2 regions of the Proteus columbae genome follow, and region 2 is predicted to be linked to the other one. Evidence: predicted binding sites of a transcription regulator. Region 2 holds the regulator's gene; the other holds the start of a gene.
What was found. Region 2 encodes ArgR, which controls arginine synthesis, uptake and breakdown. Its sites were predicted from a motif close to ANTGAATAAAAATACANT; they were not measured.
Positions count from the first base shown of each region.

Region 1 (9,908 bases), 160 kb from region 2:
AAAGCATTGTGGCGGAAGAAGATCGTAATAAAAAAGTCGATTTACATATTGCGACAACGCATACGCAAATTCGTTATTCATTGCCGAATGTGATTGATCACTTTCGTCGCTATTACCCCAATATTTCTCTACATTTTCATCAAGGCGCACCGGCTCAATTAGCGGAAATGGTTAAAAATGGCGATGTGGATTTTGCGATTGCCACAGAATCTATGCACCTTTATGAAGATTTAATTACACTGCCTTGTTACCGCTGGACTCGTAGTTTATTAGTCCCTTATGACCATCCTCTTGCTTTATTGAAAGACGATGAGCTGGTTACCATCGAGCAGATGGCAGAGTATCCACTGATTACTTATGTTTTTGGTTTTACAAGAGGATCTAAATTAGACAAGGTATTTTATAAAAATAATCTTAAGCCTAATGTGGCGTTAACTGCGACGGATACAGAGATTATTAAATACTATGTTAAGCGACATTTAGGTATCGGCGTTATTGCAGCTGCTTCATATGATGAGACAGAAGATGGTGGCGCACTAAAATGTATTAATATCGATCATTTAGTGCAACCGAGTTATACCCATATTTGTGTCAGTAAACATACCCATATGAAAGATTATATGCATGAGTTTATTTCTCTCTATGCGCCCCATATTGATAGAAATATTATTCAGATGCCAGAGCAGTGGGAAACACAATGGCACAGTAAAGAGGTCTATCAGGGATTGCCTGATTTGCGTTCTGTGAATATTAATAATATCGCGACAGAATAAAAGTAATAATAAAGCCCGTTTTGCGGGGGCAATAACGGGCTTAGGCAGAACAAGAGAAAGATTAGCGAGTCAGAATATTCACAAAAATCTGAGCACCCACTAATAAACAATCATCATCGACAAAATAAGGATTGGCGTGAAGGTAATTATTAATCCCTTTCGCTTGGTTACCACTTCCTAAGAAGAACATGGCACCCACTTTACCTTTCGTGGCGTTAACCATATAGCTAAAGTCTTCACTGCCTGTCATTGGCTTACCGTTTGATTCAATATTCTCTTCTGGTAAGAATTTACGCATCGCATCTAATAAACGCTGATGTGCAGTTGGATGATTCACAACAGCTGGGTATCCGCTATAGCTTAATGTGGTTTTAAATCCACCAGCCGTACTGCGGGCAACAATTTCGTCGAAGCTGGCTTTCAGTATTTGGTCGGTATTTTCATCCATAGAACGGATAGTACCGCGTGCTTGTACGTGATCAGCTAATGCATTAGGGATTGTTCCCCCATTGATCATGCCACAACCAAATACCGCAGGGCTAAATGGATCCGTCTTTTTCGCAACAACATAATCCATATAGTCAATTAAGCGCGTTGCTTCACGAATGGCATCTAACCCTTTGTGTGGTGTTGAACCATGTGCAGAAACACCATAAACATCTAATGTCCATGCTGAACCATAAGACGACATCACACCATCATTAAAGCGAACACAACCTGTTTCGATAGCGGCATCATTATGAAGTGCGTATGTTTCATCAACGCCTTCCATACAACCCATTTCCACCATTTTTTCAGCGCCAGGTACACGCATATCTTCTTCCGCCATTTGGAAAATAAAGCGGACATTTGACGTCATCTCTTCTTTATTTTCGGCAAGATACTTAGCACTGGTTAATGCCATGGTCATATGGGTATCGTGGCCACAGTTATGCGCACAACCTTGGTGAACTGAACTGTGTTCATTATTGGTTAAGTCTGGCATTTCTAATCCGTCCATATCAGCACGGATAGCAATTAATGGAAATTCAGAATTAACAATTAAGTCTGCTGTGAAACCAGTATATCCATCAAAAGTTTTAATTTTATAACCAAAACTTTCCATTAATTCACGACAGTATTTAGATGTTTTATATTCTTCACCTGATAGCTCAGGTATTTTGTGCAGGTCTTGTCGTGTTTTTTTACTAAAGTCATTTAATTGAAAGAGTTTTTCACTGACATTATAAATATTATTCATTAGATAACTCCCTGGATACTAAATCCAATTTGCGCGACGATTGATGCTCCAAAGAAACAACAAGTTGAAACAATCATGAAAATAAGAATAACTTTCCATGACATTTTCTTAAGTTCTTCTAATTGACCACCAACAGATAAACCCGCAAATGCTAATAAAGGAACACAACAAGATAAGAAAGAAACTTTACCAATAGAACTAATAAAGAAATCTCTTACCGGAGTTTCGGGTAAACAAATAAGTATCCCGATAATTGTTGCATAAGCAAATGTGGGTAAAGATGAAGGTAAATAATGTTTTGCAACGAGTGAAATAAATACCACTAATGACATAGCAATAAAGCTATCCCACATTGCATAAAGAGCGATCCCTGATGTTAATGTTTGAGTAAACATTGCCAGTAAAATAGCAACGAATACAAACTTCATATCAATAATTATATTTTTCATGCAGTTTTGCCTCTGGTGAAAATTTTATAAATTTTTTCTGAAAGAGGTAAACCTAAATAGGTTAATGACAGTGCGCCTAATGCGGAAGATAATAAATTAGATGCAGCGGCAACACTTAATACTTGCTGTGCTAATGCTTCATCAAGACCATTAATTAATGCACCTGATGCAGCACTTAACATTGAACCAGAACCGACACCAGAGCCTGCTGCAAGAGCAAGTGGATGTAATCCAGTTAGTGGAGCAATACTACCTAATACGCTAAACCATAAAGTACCGATAACAGAACCACATAAATAAATGGCTAATACACCAATATATTCTTGAGAGCCTGTACCAAATTTACCTTGGATAACAGCGATAGACGGTTCACGGCTAATAGATGAACAGGCACCAATTGCACGACGACCAAATCCAAATTTAATGGCTAATGGAACCGCAATTAATACTGGTAATAAGTTACCGAGTTCCTGAACAAATAAAGGAATACCGACACTTAAAATCATTTTAATATTAGGAACAATCATTCCCGCATATTGCGTACCTAAAATAAGTAGGCTGAAACCTACCATTTTACCGCAGAAGCCTTCTTCTTTTTCTGTGAATAATTTACCCCATACTTTAATTTTTTTACGGGTAAATCCAGCAGATATACACATACCAATAATTACAGCAAATAGCATTGGTAAAATAGGTATTACCGCAATGCCAATCTTAATTTCTTTTTTACCAATGACATATTGTGAAATAAAAATTAAGAAAAGGACTGCAAGAATACTAATAAAGAAAACCTTTATCGGACTTCTACTTTTGTCCATCCGTTAATCTCCGTTGAAAAATAATCAGGCTTTATTCTAGAGGACAAAAAGCAAAAGGTAGCGTGACCAATGTCATGTTTATTTCATACCTCTTTTTCATGGTGCATGAAATAATACAATGGTGATAAATTTATTAACAAATAGGAGAAAGTTAAATTTTTTAATAAAGACAGTGAGTAAGGCTGAAATGAGTCAGCTTAATTGTTAATAAAAATGTGAAGAGAAAAATCATAATTAAAAATTATTTTAATTATTAAAATAATACTATAAGAAAGTATTGTCTATAATTTAATAAAGAATAATACGTTATTAATGAGATGTATTCTTATTTGATGCGGTTATTATAAATTTAATGAATGTATTTGGAAGTGATATTTTATTTTTTGTATTTTTGAGGGCTGATTTTATCCCCACAGTGACATTATAGTGATTGGTGTTATTCTTTATATTTGAGTTAGTAAGATAATTTTCTCTGCAAGCTGATGAGGAAGAGAAACAGAATATGGGAAGGAGATAAGTGTAGCTCGCAGAGGCGTAATTCACCCAAAACTGAGGAAAGACATCACCATGAGTAAGCAAACAGTTGCAACTTATATTGCTAAAGTACTCCATAATGCAGGTGTGAAACGTATTTGGGGCGTGACAGGCGATTCTCTCAATGGATTAAGTGATAGCTTGCGAAAGATGGGAACGATTGAGTGGATGGGAACCCGTCATGAAGAAGTCGCGGCTTTTGCCGCAGGAGCAGAAGCGGCAGTTAATGGTCAATTAGCGGTTTGCGCTGGCTCTTGTGGACCAGGAAATTTACATCTTATCAATGGGCTTTTTGATTGCCATCGTAATCATGTTCCAGTGTTAGCCATTGCTGCGCATATTCCTTCTGCTGAAATTGGTAGTAATTACTTTCAAGAAACACATCCTCAAGAACTTTTTCGCGAATGTAGCCATTATTGTGAATTAGTCTCAAACCCAGAGCAGATCCCTCAAGTGCTTGCTATTGCAATGCGAACCGCTATTTTGAAAAAAGGAGTCGCTGTTGTTGTTTTACCGGGAGATGTTGCACTAAAACCAGCCCCAGAAGATGCGCATGAAAACTGGTATCCGTTGCAATCTCCACTCATCATGCCAAATCGTTTCGAAATCGAAAAATTATCCGATGCGCTAAATAATGCAAAAAATATCACTTTAATGTGCGGTGCTGGATGTGCTCAGGCTCGCGACGAAGTGATTAAACTGGCTCAAACATTAAAAGCCCCTGTTGTACACGCATTGCGAGGGAAAGAGTACATTGAGTGGAAAAATCCCTATAGTGTAGGAATGACAGGATTAATTGGTTTTTCATCGGGTTATCATGCGATGGAAAATGCTGATACGTTAGTGTTATTAGGTACGCAATTCCCTTATCGTGCATTTTATCCATCAAAAGCCAATATTATTCAAATTGATATTAATCCAAGTAGCCTTGGTTCGCATTGCCATGTCGATATGGCGATGATTGGCGATATTAAAGCCACACTCAATGCGATACAGCCTCGTTTAAAAGAGAAAACAGATACCACTCATCTTGATGCTTCACTGAAACATTATGCTAAAGCACGAGAAGATCTGGATGCACTTGCACAACCGAGTGAACGTGAGCTTATTCATCCACAATATTTGGCTCGTCGATTAAGTGAACTGGCAAATGATGATGCTATTTTTACTTGTGACGTAGGGACACCAACAGTATGGGCAGCACGTTATGTGGGCATGAATGGAAAACGTCGTTTACTGGGCTCGTTTAATCACGGCTCTATGGCAAATGCGATGGCTCAAGCCATTGGTGCACAGGCGTTAGATAGAAAGCGTCAAGTTGTGGCAATGTGTGGTGATGGTGGATTTACCATGCTAATGGGTGATTTTATCTCATTAGCTCAAATGAATTTACCCGTCAAAGTGATTATTTTTAATAACAGTGTATTAGGCTTTGTCGCGATGGAAATGAAAGCGGGTGGTTATTTAACCGATGGTACGGATTTACATAATCCAGATTTCGCGGCTATTGCTAATGCATCTGGTATCAAAGGCATTCGAGTAGAAAAAGGTGAAGATCTGGATAATGCACTTAAAGAAGCCTTTGAACATGATGGCCCTGTGATTGTGGATGTGGTAACTGCCAAACAAGAGCTTTCAATGCCTCCTGAAGTGAAGTTTGAACAAGCAAAAGGGTTTAGCCTGTATATGATGAAAGCGATTATTAATGGTCGAGGAGATGAGATTGTTCAACTTGCCAAGACTAATTGGTTACGCTAGTTATTAAGTCAGATTGAAGATAAATAACCCTATCAAAATAAATCGATAGGGTTATTTTATTATTATTGGGCTTTCTCTGTTAAACAGAAGTTTTCAATTAATTGCCCCATTAATTCACGAGTCGGCTCAATAAATGCCATATCAATAAATTCATCAGGTTGATGTGCTTGCTCAATAGAACCTGGGCCTAAAACTAAGGTAGGGCAGAGATCTTGAATAAACGGCGCTTCGGTACAGTAATTCACAGTTTGCGCTTTCTCACCCAATAGTTTTTCGATCACGGCAACCATTTTATGATCGGTTGGGCACTCATAACCCGGAATAGGATCGTGTAATGCCTCAACACTTAAACGACCCGGCCAACGTGCTTTGACTGGCGCTAATGTTTCGTGAAGTAAATCATCCAAGTCTTGCAGTGTTAATCCCGGTAATGGGCGAATATCCATATGTAATTCACAGCAAGCACAAATTCTATTTGCTGCATCACCGCCATTAATATAACCAAAGTTCATTGTTGGATAAGGGATAACAAACGCAGGGTTGTTATAGCGAGTTTTTAACGTATCGCGCAGTGTACTAAGGTGAGTAATAGACTCATGCATCAGTTCTATCGCGTTCACTCCTTTTTCTGGATCACTAGAATGCCCTGATTGCCCAGTAATGCGTATTGCATTTGATAAATGCCCTTTATGAGCACGAATAGGCTTTAACGATGTAGGTTCGCCAATAATGGCAAAATCAGGGCGGATTGCTGTATTAGCGGCAAAATAACGCGCCCCTGCCATAGAGGTTTCTTCATCAGCGGTAGCAAGTATATAAAGTGGATGCGTTAGTGTTTTAGTATCCACGTCACGTAATGCGTCAAGAATAAAGGCAAAAAAGCCTTTCATATCCGCTGTACCTAAACCGTATAACTTATTTTCTTTTTCTGTCAGCGTAAAAGGATCTTGCGTCCAACGGCCTTCATCAAACGGCACAGTGTCAGTATGACCACAGAGTAATAATCCGCCTTTCCCCGCCCCTAATGTTGCGAGAAGGTTAAATTTGCCTCGCGTTTCGGGTACAGGTTGAATTTCAATTGAAAAACCTAATGTTTCCAACCAATTAGCAAGCAGGTTAATCAATGCTTCGTTGCTTTGATCGTTTTTAGCGTCTGTTGCACTGATAGAGGGAGTTGCAATTAATTGACGATAAATCTCAATAAATGTAGGTAATTTAATATTCACTGTTGACAGCCTTTCTTCATAATAGTATCAATATTCATGCACTTTTTTTGAATAAAAATACATTAATCGGTTTGTGTTCATAGTACAAGGTAAGAATGACATGTTAAATACTCTGATTGTAGGAGCAAGTGGTTACACTGGCGCTGAATTAGCCGCCTATCTTCAGCAGCATCCTCATGTGAATTTGAGCAGACTGATGGTATCAGCTCAAAGCGCAGATGCAGGAAAGTGCTTTTCCGAACTTCATCCACAATATCGTGGTTTAGTAGATCTCCCACTAGAGCCGATGGTTGATGTGGCTAAAGCTGTTGAAAATATTGATATCGTTTTTTTAGCAACAGCACATGAAGTCAGCCATGACATTGCCCCTATTTTTCTAGAGCAAGGTTGCGTGGTGTTCGACTTATCTGGCGCCTATCGAGTACAAAACAAGCATTTTTATCAACAATACTATGGATTCGAGCATAAGAATACTGATTGGTTATCACAGGCAGTTTATGGGTTAGCTGAATGGAATGCCGACATTATTAGTCAGGCTCAATTAATTGCAGTGCCGGGTTGTTATCCAACAGTGTCTCAGTTGTCTCTAAAACCGCTTGTGGAAGCGGGACTTTTAGATACAGCACAGTGGCCAGTGATTAATGCCACCAGCGGTGTGAGTGGTGCTGGTAGAAAAGCCTCTTTAACCAGTAGCTTTTGCGAAGTGAGCTTGCAACCTTATGGCGTGTTTACGCATCGCCATCAACCTGAAATTGCAACACATCTGGGTATTGATGTCATTTTTACACCTCATCTGGGTAATTTTGCCAGAGGGATCTTAGCCACTATCACCTGTAAGTTAAAAGTGGGTGTGACACAAGAGGATGTAAGAGAAGTCTTTGAAGATGCTTATCAAGATAAACCATTAGTGCGTGTTTATGAAAAAGGGTTACCTGCATTAAAAGCCGTTGTAGGAACTGCATTCTGTGATATCGGATTTGCTCAACAAGGTGAACATCTGATTGTGGTCGGTGTTGAAGATAACTTGTTGAAAGGGGCTGCTGCACAAGCGGTGCAATGTATGAACATTCGGTTTGGTTTCGCTGAAACCGAATCACTTATTTAAATAATGAGTAGGGAAGTTTCATGGAACCATTAATTATCAAACTGGGTGGTGTGCTCCTTGATAGTGAAGAAGCGTTAACGCGGTTTTTCACTGCATTACAACAGTATCGTTCAACACATTCTCGCCCCTTAGTCATCGTACATGGTGGTGGCTGTTTGGTGGATGAATTGATGGGTAAATTTCAATTGCCTGTGGTGAAAAAGCAGGGGCTTCGTGTCACACCGGCTGATCAGATAGACATCATCACAGGAGCACTTGCCGGAAGTGCCAATAAAACCTTGCTATCGTGGGCAACTAAGTTTGGGCTTAATGGTGTGGGGCTTTCTTTGGGTGATGGACAATTAGCTAAAGTCACTCAAATCAATGAAGAGCTAGGTCATGTAGGAAATGCAAATCCCGGCTCTCCTGATTTACTCAATTTATTATTGGGTGCCGGCTATCTACCTATTATCAGTTCTATCGGTATGACTGAAAAAGGTGAACTGATGAATGTGAATGCTGATCAAGCGGCAACCGCTATCGCTGAAACGTTAGGTGCTGATTTAGTGTTGCTTTCAGACGTCAGTGGCATTTTAGATGGTAAAGGCCAGAAGATAGCTGAGATGTCAGCAGAAAAAGCACAGACATTAATCGATCAAGGCATTATCACTGACGGCATGATAGTGAAAGTAAACGCGGCATTGGAAGCGGCTAAAACGTTAGGACGACCAGTTGAAATTGCAAGTTGGCGCCATGCTGAAAAACTAACGGCTCTGTTTAATGGTGTTGCAGTCGGAACCCGTATTTTAGCTTAAAAATCTTTCTAGAAACCTTATCGCTATTTGATAGTTGGCAGAATTTAAACAAATTAGGAATTGAAGGTTATCACTATGACTAAAGGTATAAAAAAAATCGTACTGGCGTACTCTGGCGGATTGGATACTTCGGCAATCATTCCTTGGCTAAAAGAACATTATGATAACTGTGAAGTTATCGCTTTTGTCGCGGATGTGGGTCAAAGCCGTGATGATTTAGTGGGTGTGGAACAAAAGGCCTTAGCATCAGGTGCTTCTGAGTGTCATATCGTCGATTTACGTGAAGAGTTTATCAAAGACTATGTTTACCCAGTATTAAAAACAGGCGCGTTATATGAAGGTAGCTACTTATTAGGTACTTCAATGGCACGTCCTGTTATCGCTAAAGCGCAAGTTGAACTAGCCTTAAAACTCGGTGCCGATGCAGTGGCTCATGGTGCAACAGGTAAAGGTAACGATCAGGTTCGTTTCGAAAGTACTTATGCGGCACTTGCTCCACAACTTAAAGTGGTCGCGCCTTGGAGAGAGTGGGATTTACGTTCTCGTGAAGCGCTACTGGATTATCTGAAAGTTCGTAATATCCCAACCACAGCAACGCTTGAGAAAATTTATAGCCGTGACGAAAACGCATGGCATATCTCAACAGAAGGTGGTGTATTAGAAAGCCCGTGGAATGCCTCAAACGAAGATTGTTGGGCATGGACGGTTGATCCGAAGAAAGCACCAGAAACACCAGAACTCGTTACTGTCACCGTAAAAGCGGGGGAAGTCATTGCTGTAAACGGTAAAACACAATCACCTTTTGAATGTTTAGATACCTTAAATGCATTAGGCGTTAAACATGGTATCGGTCGTATTGATATTGTTGAAAACCGTTTAGTGGGAATGAAATCTCGTGGCTGCTATGAAACTCCGGGGGGCACTATCATGATGGCGGCTCTGCGTGGTGTTGAGCAACTTGTACTCGATAGAGATGCTTTTAAATGGCGTCAACAGCTAGGCTTAGAGATGTCTTATGTGGCTTATGACGGTCGTTGGTTCACGCCAATTCGCGCTTCACTGCAAGCGGCGGCAGAGTCATTGGCAAAAGATGTGAATGGTGAAGTGGTATTAGAGCTGTATAAAGGTCATGTTAATGCTATTCAGAAGAAATCAGATAACAGTCTGTATTCTGAAGAGTTTGCAACCTTTGGTGAAGATGAAGTTTACGA
Region 1 covers NZ_CP043925.1:105,146-115,053, forward strand. The annotation lists gene F1325_RS00460 (LysR substrate-binding domain-containing protein) at 1-773, shown strand, start outside; gene F1325_RS00465 (M20 metallopeptidase family protein) at 835-2,013, opposite strand; gene F1325_RS00470 (hypothetical protein) at 2,013-2,462, opposite strand; gene F1325_RS00475 (DUF3100 domain-containing protein) at 2,459-3,280, opposite strand; gene poxB (ubiquinone-dependent pyruvate dehydrogenase) at 3,848-5,572, shown strand; gene argE (acetylornithine deacetylase) at 5,635-6,798, opposite strand; gene argC (N-acetyl-gamma-glutamyl-phosphate reductase) at 6,899-7,903, shown strand; gene argB (acetylglutamate kinase) at 7,924-8,697, shown strand; gene F1325_RS00500 (argininosuccinate synthase) at 8,773-9,908, shown strand, end outside.
Region 1: the regulator ArgR is predicted to act here: its motif matches at 6,845-6,862, upstream of argC (N-acetyl-gamma-glutamyl-phosphate reductase).

Region 2 (9,908 bases):
ATTATTCCTCCTGGTGTTGCTCATACTTTTCATCACTTAGAAAATATATTTACTTTAAATAATTACACTTTATTTTTACCTACGATAGATAAATTAGCCAGTAAAGCACTGATGTGGTCACCAAATAATGATGTTATTAATCTTCCTGAAGATATTGATATTGACGATATTGATGGTTATGAACCTATGACAGAGGAAGCCTCTGATCTGGTCTACCATCGAATAGCAGATATACAACATGGGATATTGAGCCAACATGCTTTTTTGCATTCAGAAACACGAAAAATTCGTTTAGATGATGGCGATGAAGTTAATTTAAGATTCAGAGAAAAAATAACAGAAAATCAGAAACGGCAATTACCTATATCAACAATTTTAGGTGTGGCGTTTCGTGACATACCTACCATGCAAACAGGCAAAGAGAGTGGCATCGTTCCGTTAACACGAAAATCGCCTATGTATCTTGTTGAACATGGTAATGAAGATTACAACTTTGACTCTTATGGCTTACACCTAGGGCAAGAAGACCATTTAACTTTTTTAGGGGATGCTTCTAGTGAGATAACATTAAAACTTGTCGACATGCGAGAAGGCTCCGCCACTCTATTTTGTGAAGATGAAATAACGTTCAAGCCTTTACCTAATATGGAATTAGTGATCCCCTGTGGGGTAGCTCATGCGTTGTTTAATATGGCTAATATTATTACAGTTAATCGGCCTGTTATATATTTAGATGAAGAAAAAGAGTATATTCCGGGGCATGATGTTATCGACTGGGAAATTGCTAATAAAAATTATCAAGCATATTGCACTAATAAAATAGAGGCTGACTTAGGTTATTATCAATTTATTGTCTCTAAACAAAAAGAGATAATTAAACAGAAACCTACCCATCATACACCAAAATCAATTATTATATATGGCAAGAATAATAAACCGATTAAAGTCTTAATTAAAGAAAAGGTTTAGTTATTATTATGCGTATTATCTTTTTTTATATGCTTTTTTTTGTTTTAACAGCTGATGGATTAATGGTATTTCTTACACCCGTTATTGTTTATCAGTTAACAACAAGTATTGAATATTCAGGATTAACATACGCATTATGGTGGCTACCTCGACTTTTTTTAATACCACTTATTGGTAAATATATTGATGGTCTAGGTATTCGGCCTATCGCTGTTGTTTCTGATGCTTGTAAAATAGTAGGGTGTTTATTTTTATTACTTACTCATTTTACATCTGATTTGATGATAGCGATAAGTTTTGGTTTGATTGGTAGTTTAATTTCTATTGGAAATTCACAAACATTGATTTCTTATGAAAAAATTATTGCGTTGATAAGTCATCATAAAGAGCATCATATTAATCTAATGTCTAGAATGGATTTCTTAGGTATGGTCATTGGACCATTATTGGGGATTGTTCTTATTGATTTTGGCTACAAGTATTTACTTGTTATACCGTGTCTATTCTATTTTATTAATGCTATTTTCTTTTTATTCTTTTATGCAAGAAAAGAGATTAACACTGAAAATATAAATAACTCGGAAGAGAAAATCTTTTTTACTAAAAAATTTATTTATATTTTTTCCTCACCCATACTGTTATTTTCTGTTTTTATTGCTATTGGTAATAATATGTTTGATGGTTTAATTGAATCCAGTGGAACGGCGTTAATTGTTCAGGTTATGAATTTACCGATTAAATACTATGGTTTTATTGATATTGTTGCGGGTATCTTCGGTGTATTAGGAACATATTTATATAGTTATTTAAATCAGTACACAAGTAGAGTTTGGTTAACTATTATTTCAATTGCTACTATTACTATAAGTTCTTCTTTGCTTGTATTTTTTCAAAGCTCAATAATTATATTTATTATTTGCTATGCGGTTTCAATTATTGGAAAAGTCTTTTCAGGTAATGTATTGAGAATATTAAGAATGGAAATTATTCCCATAAATCAGCTCGCTAGCATTTCATCACTGATTATTTTATTAAATCAGATGATATTACCCATTGTTGGGGGGCTTTTATTTTTCTCTACAGGGGAGGTCACCACTATTTATACACTGATGGTTATTGCTATAGGAATAACATTGATAAGTGGTGGATTGCTTGTAATACGCTTAAAAAAGAGACGTCGTTATCATAAAAAAAGCCCTTCAATAAAATGAAGAGCTTATTTATCAGTAAATTATTAAGTCATAATTCACTTAGTTATTCTGAGTGGGTCAGAATTATTTTTTAGCGCGTTCGAAAGAAGACAGAATTTCAGCTTTAGCTGCTTCTACGCCTTCCCAACCGTCAACTTTAACCCATTTGCCCGCTTCTAAATCTTTGTAGTGTTCAAAGAAATGTTTGATCTGTGCTTTTAAAAGCTCTGGCAGATCAGTCACATCTTTAATGTGATCGTATTCTTTGCTCAGTTTAGTGTGAGGAACTGCAACCAGTTTCGCATCTTCACCTGATTCGTCAGTCATTTTCAGTACGCCAACAGGACGGCAACGAATAACTGAACCTGGTTGTAATGGATATGGAGTTGGAACCAGAACGTCTACTGGGTCACCATCTAAAGATAACGTGTTGTTGATGTAACCGTAGTTGCATGGGTAGAACATTGCAGTTGACATAAAACGGTCAACGAACAGTGCGCCACTTTCTTTATCAACTTCGTATTTGATAGGATCAGCGTTTGCTGGGATTTCAATAACAACATAGATATCTTCTGGTAGTTCTTTACCAGCAGGAACATGATTCAGGCTCATAAAAAATTTCCTATAAAAAAATTAATTTTACGTGGGCTTTAGTATAGCGAAAAGTTTTTAACAATACCCGTTTTTTGCCGAACATGTTGCGTTCTGACGTAAAAATAAGCAGCAAATAAAAGGAAGAGCTATTTTCAAAGATGAAAAAACCGGACGAATAAGAAGTCCGGTTTATCTATGTTAGTGCTAAACGAATGGATTATTCTTCGTCTGGATATTGCGCCATAAAGCTTTCAGCTTGTTCAACCATCGATTTAGTCCCTACAAAGAAAGGCATACGTTGGTGAAGTTCTTTTGGTTCGATATCAAGAATACGCTCTTTACCGTTACTTGCTTTACCGCCAGCTTGTTCGGCTAAGAACGCCATTGGATTGCATTCATAGAGTAAACGTAATTTACCAGTAGGGTGGCTTGCAGTACTTGGGTAAATATAAATACCGCCCTTCAGTAAGTTGCGGTGGAAATCAGCAACTAAAGAGCCAATATAACGTGTGGTATAAGGGCGATTTGTTGCTGCGTCTTGTTCTTGGCAATACTTAATGTATTTTTTTACACCTAATGGGAATTTGATGTAGTTACCTTCGTTGATTGAGTACATGTTTCCTGTTGGTGGGAAATGTACGCTTTCATGAGATAAACAGAATACACCTAAAGATGGATCGTAAGTAAAGGCATGAACACCACAACCTGTTGTATAAACTAACATGGTTGATGAGCCATAAACGACATAGCCCGCGGCTACTTGGCGATGACCTGGTTGTAAGAAGTCATCTAAAGTGACAGATTGGCCAATAGGCGTAATACGGTGGTAAATAGAGAAAATTGTTCCGACGGAAACGTTTACATCAATATTCGACGAACCGTCTAAAGGATCCATTAGTACAACATACTTAGCATTTTCAGCACGATCACCTTCAAAGATAACAATATCATCTTCTTCTTCTGATCCGATACCCGCAACTTCACCACGCGCTTTTAATGCAGCTTTTAGTTTCTCATTCGCGTAAAGATCCAGTTTCATCTGGGCTTCACCTTGAACATTAGAAACACCGTTAGTACCAAGAATATCGACTAACCCTGCTTTGTTAATATCACGGTGGATAATTTTAGCCCCAAGCTTAATCGCCGAAAGTAATGCAGTAAGTTCGCCAGTTGCATGGGGAAAATCTTGTTGTTTCTCGACGATAAATTCGCCTAATGTTTTCATGACGCAGGTCCTGAATGTGAGTGGGTAAAGTAAAAAAGGAGGAAAATCTCCTTGGTGGTGGCAAGTTTAGCCAAAGAATCGCACGATTCAAAGGTTAATCCGTTTCTTATCTGCTTTTTGATCGTTAGAATAGTGACCAACTTCATGCTATTGGACAGAAATTCATGCACATTCATATTCTTGGTATTTGTGGCACCTTTATGGGAAGTCTTGCCATTTTAGCTAGAGCGAAGGGACATAAAGTCACAGGCTCAGATGCTAATGTCTATCCACCCATGAGTACTTTATTAGAAAATCAGGGAATCGAACTGATTGAGGGATATGACCCAAAACAATTAGAACCTGCCCCTGACATGGTGATTATTGGTAATGCGATGACACGAGGAAATCCTTGTGTTGAAGCTGTACTTGAAAAAGGTTTACCTTATACCTCAGGCCCTCAGTGGTTACATGATTATATTTTACCTGAACGTTGGGTGTTAGCCGTTGCTGGAACCCACGGTAAAACCACAACAGCAGGTATGCTAGCTTGGGTTTTAGAAGACTGTGGTTATAAACCTGGTTTTTTAATTGGTGGTGTACCGGGTAATTTCCAAGTATCTGCACAGTTAGGCGAAAGCCCTTTCTTTGTGATTGAAGCTGATGAATATGATAGTGCTTTCTTTGATAAACGCTCTAAATTTGTTCATTATTCTCCACGCACACTGATTTTAAATAATCTTGAATTCGATCATGCCGATATTTTTGATGATTTGGCGGCAATTCAAAAACAATTCCATCATTTAGTTCGTATCGTCCCAGGCACAGGAAAAATCATCATGCCTGATAGCGATATGAATCTAAAACAGACCATTGGTATGGGATGCTGGAGTGAACAAGAATTCACAGGTGAAACAGGAGATTGGCAAGCTAAAAAACTCAGTAATGACAGTAGTCATTTTGAGGTATTTCACAAAGGTGAGCGAGTTGGTGAAGTGTGTTGGGGACTTTCTGGTGAACATAACATGCAAAATGGCTTAATGGCGATTGTTGCAGCGCATCATGTTGGTGTTTTACCTGCTGATGCTTGTGAAGCGTTAGATAAGTTTATTAATGCGCGTCGTCGCTTAGAGCTACGTGGTGAGGTTAACCAAATAAGTGTTTATGATGACTTTGCACATCATCCCACAGCGATTCTGGCAACGCTTGAAGCGTTACGCAGTAAAGTCGGTGGAACTGCTCGTATTATTGCGGTGTTAGAGCCTCGTTCAAATACCATGAAAATGGGAATTAGCAAGGATGATATCGCACCTGCATTAGGTCGTGCTGATGAAGTCTTTTTATTCCAGCCACCTAATATTCAGTGGTTAGTGAGTGACATTGCAGAGCATTGTGTACAACCTGCTCGTTGGAGTACGGATCTTGATACATTAGTCGATATGATTGCGAAAGAAGCTCAAGCGGGCGATCATATTTTGATTATGAGTAATGGCGGTTTTGGTGGTATTCACGAAAAACTGCTCGCAAAATTAGCACAGCCTAAAGATCTTGATAGCCAGTATTAAAAATAAATAAGCCACTGAAAATTCAGTGGCTTATTTTTTGAAGCTGTAGAAAGGCTAATTATAATTCCTGATCAAAAAGATTCAGAATAGCGTCTCGTAATTCTTCTGTGGAAAATCCTGGTGCTGGTGTTGAAAAAATGGTGTCATCACCCGCAATACTGCCAAGGATCCCTTCTGCTTTGCCTAATGAATCTAATAAACGTGCAATAAGTTGTGCCGCACCCGGACTTGTTCTTATCACCACAACAGAATGGTTATGATCGATATCGAGTACCAGATTTTTTAGTGGGCTGCTTGCTGTTGGTACGCCAAGCTCAGTAGGAAGACAATAAACCATTTCCATTTTGGCGTTACGGGTTCTTACTGCACCAAATTTTGTTAGCATACGAGAGATTTTGGACTGATTAATATTATCAAATCCAGCCTCTTGTAATGCAGTCACAATCTCGCCTTGTGAACTGAATTTTTCTTCTTTCAGCAGGGCTTTAAACGCTTTAACCAAGTCTTCTTGCTTAGAAGGAACGCGCATAGTTCACCTTTAGTGAGTTATCAATAACCTGTGCATTATGCAGAGAAGTGAATTTTTATGCAACAAAAGACGAAGAAAGGCGCGTGATAGCCTCCTCAAAATTGTAAAGTAGAATGTACTGCGAAAAAATTTTATTTACGGCGCATGAATGTGATAATTTAAGGAAAGTAAAACATTTGTTAAATAAATGATAAGTTTAAATGATTATCATAAGGATGATGGTGTACTTAACACTTTGTCATGTTTATTGAAATTATTTATCAAAAGAGTGTCCACTATCTCATTAACAGATAAGCAATTTGTTTAGAATAACCAAAGTATTATTTTTCACTGTAAATGCCTTATTATGCAATATTGCTGTTAAATAATTGTTTTTTACAAGGTGAATTGCGTAATAGTGAATATCTCTAAGGCGTTCCACTATCTTGTAAACTAAGGAGTATCAGAATGAAAGTAGCAGTTCTCGGTGCAGCAGGTGGTATTGGTCAGGCACTGGCACTTCTTCTTAAAAACCAGCTTCCTGCTGGTAGTGAACTCTCTTTATATGATATCGCTCCCGTCACGCCGGGTGTCGCAGCTGACTTAAGCCATATCCCGACTCAAGTTACTATAAAAGGTTTTGCGGGTGAAGATCCTTCCCCTGCACTAAAAGGCGCTGATGTTGTTCTGATTTCTGCGGGTGTTGCCCGTAAGCCAGGCATGGATCGTTCAGATCTTTTCAATGTTAACGCGGGTATTGTGCGTAACTTAATTGAAAAGGTTGCACAAAACTGCCCTAAAGCACTTATCGGTATCATTACTAATCCAGTGAATACAACGGTTGCTATTGCCGCTGAAGTACTCAAAAAAGCAGGCGTTTATGATAAAAAACGTCTCTTCGGAATTACTACACTCGACATTATTCGCGCCAATACCTTTGTCGCTGAACTAAAAGGTAAAGATCCACAAAAAACCAATGTTCCTGTAATCGGCGGACACTCTGGTGTGACTATCCTTCCTCTATTATCCCAAGTTGATGGCGTTTCATTTACTGATGATGAAATTGCTGCACTGACTAAACGCATTCAAAATGCAGGTACTGAGGTAGTAGAAGCAAAAGCCGGTGGCGGATCAGCTACATTATCAATGGGCCAAGCAGCGGCTCGTTTTGGTCTTTCATTAATTCGCGCTCTAAATGGCGAGAAAAATGTTATTGAATGTACCTATACAGAAGGTGACGGAGAATATGCCCGTTTCTTTGCACAACCTATTCTTTTAGGTAAAAACGGTGTAGAGGAATATTTATCTATTGGTAAATTAAGTGATTTTGAAAAGCAATCTCTTAATGGCATGTTAGATGTATTGAAAAAAGATATAATTCTTGGTGAAGAATTTATTAATAAATAAAGAAATACTTTTTTTGCTATAAAAATAATGCAAATTTAAATAAAAACCGCTGATACTATATCAGCGGTTTTTTTTATTAATTATAATGTCTGTAATTATTAGTTAATTATTAGTTTTGGTACGAATCTTTCGCTCAAGTAATTCTCCTGTTTCAGGATGAAAATAACGACTAGGCCAAATTTCAGAGGGGGAGACACCAAGATAATCAGCAATGATTTTTTCTCCTTTAGGCCAAGGGCGTGATAGCGCATTAGCGAGTGTTGAAGAGCTTAACCCTGCTTGGCGAGAGATGGCAGCAAGTGTTGTTCCTCGTTTTCTAAGTGCGGCAATAATATCGGCAGGATGCCAATCAGATTTCCTTGAAATCATTTTTAATCCTTTTTCTATAAAATTAATTGCTGTGTTAGTGGTATAAATAACAGTTTATTAGAAATGTCCTAAAGCATTTAAACTGATTATTTAGAAAATAAAATAACATTATTTTTCTAAAAAGATTTCTGATTTTTTTCTTAATAATTTCTTTTTTGAAGTTGATAACAATTTTAGAGAAACATAATGAAAAAAGAGTGGTATACGGCAAAGGAATTGACGGGTATAGGTGGATTACCTAAATCACCACAAGGTATAAATTCAAAAGCAAGACGCGAATCTTGGCAAAAACAGAATGTAAAAAATAAGCAAGGTAATGGTGTTGAATATCATTATTCTTGTTTACCAGAAGAAACTTTAATTGCTCTAGAACTTTATGAGCCATTAGCACATTACAAATTAAATAAAAAAGAGGAGCCACTCGTTATCTGGGTGAAAGCATTCCAACAACTAAATGATGGTGAACAAAAAACCTTAACAGAGCTGATATTGCGGGATGGTATTAGAAGTTTTTTAGAAAAAGTCGTCAATGATTAAGCGATTTTAAAGAATCTATTATTGCGTTATCCGCAACAGATATCTATCTGACTAACCTCTTAGTTGAATGTGAGATGAGATCATGAAAAAAGAATGGTATACAGCGAAAGAATTAGTGGGGCTTGCGGGGTTACCTAACTCACCGCAGGGAGTTAACTTGATGGCGCGTCGTGAAGGATGGGAAAACCGTCGTAAACGTGGCGTGCAGGGAAAAGCTGTTGAGTATTCTGTAAAAAGTCTGCCTGATGAGGTGATCAGTGTGCTCGCTGCACATGAACCTCCGGCTGAGTATTTATCGAAACGTCAGGATGCCTTTTTGATTTGGGTTGAAGCCTATTATCAACTGACTAAATCAGAACGAGAGAAAATTGTAAAATTTGTGCTCCGTGAAGGATTAGCAAAGCTCATTAGTTATATTGATGCAGATAATCAAGATGCTATTGAACGAGAAAACGAAGAAGTTCTCAATAAATTAAAAAGCCCACCAGAGTCGACGTAGTTGCTCTAGCGGGCTTCTTTACATAACTAATAGGGATTATATATCAAAGTTATGATTGACGTTGTACAGCGACGTGAGCAAGCCCAATAAGCGCATCTTTATACGGTGAGTCAGGTATAATTGATAAAGCTTCAATCGCTTTGTCTGCTTCTTCTTCTGCTTTTTGGCGGGTATATTCCAAAGAGCCACACTGTTTCATAGTATTTAAAACAGTATCCAATAAATGGCGGCCATTACCTTGTTCAATGGCTTGGCGAATTAATTGGGATTCTTCTTCATTGCCGTTATGCATAGCATGAAGTAATGGCAACGTTGGTTTACCTTCATCAAGATCATCACCAGTGTTTTTACCCAACTGGTTGTTATCTGCATCATAATCAAGTAAATCGTCAATGAGCTGGAAAGCAGTCCCAAGATAACGACCATAATCTTGGAATGCTTTTTCTTGCTCAGGCGTCGCACCTGAAAGGATCGCTGATGCATGAGAAGCAGCTTCAAAGAGACGAGCTGTTTTGCTGTAGATAACTTGCATATAGTCATCTTCAGAAATGTCGGGATCGTTACAATTCATTAATTGTAAAACTTCACCTTCAGCGATCACATTGGTGGCGCTAGACATTAATTTTAATACACGCATCGAATCAAGATCCGTCATCATCTGAAAGGATCGTGTATAAATAAAGTCGCCAACAAGTACACTGGCAGCATTTCCAAAGACAGCATTTGCCGTTTGTTTTCCTCTGCGCATATCAGATTCATCAACAACATCATCATGTAACAACGTTGCAGTATGAATAAATTCGATAAGTGCTGCGACCGAGATATGTTTGTCACCTTGATAGTCCAATGCTCGTCCAGTGAGCACTGCGATCATTGGTCGGATCCTTTTACCACCACCACTAATGATGTAGTAACCAAGTTGGTTTATCAAAGAAACATCTGAATTAAGCTGGTAAAGGATTGCCTCATTTACCGCAGTCATATCAGCGGATGTTAGTTTTATAATAGATTCTAAATTCATGTTTTTTCGACTTTGGCTCGCCAATGAGCGCGTTATTATTAATAA
Region 2 covers NZ_CP043925.1:267,400-277,307, forward strand. The annotation lists gene F1325_RS01340 (dTDP-4-dehydrorhamnose 3,5-epimerase family protein) at 1-969, shown strand, start outside; gene F1325_RS01345 (MFS transporter) at 978-2,180, shown strand; gene ppa (inorganic diphosphatase) at 2,244-2,771, opposite strand; gene fbp (class 1 fructose-bisphosphatase) at 2,971-3,978, opposite strand; gene mpl (UDP-N-acetylmuramate:L-alanyl-gamma-D-glutamyl-meso-diaminopimelate ligase) at 4,143-5,522, shown strand; gene argR (transcriptional regulator ArgR) at 5,581-6,051, opposite strand; gene mdh (malate dehydrogenase) at 6,499-7,437, shown strand; gene F1325_RS01375 (helix-turn-helix domain-containing protein) at 7,540-7,806, opposite strand; gene F1325_RS01380 (DNA-binding protein) at 7,993-8,343, shown strand; gene F1325_RS01385 (DNA-binding protein) at 8,426-8,842, shown strand; gene ispB (octaprenyl diphosphate synthase) at 8,892-9,863, opposite strand.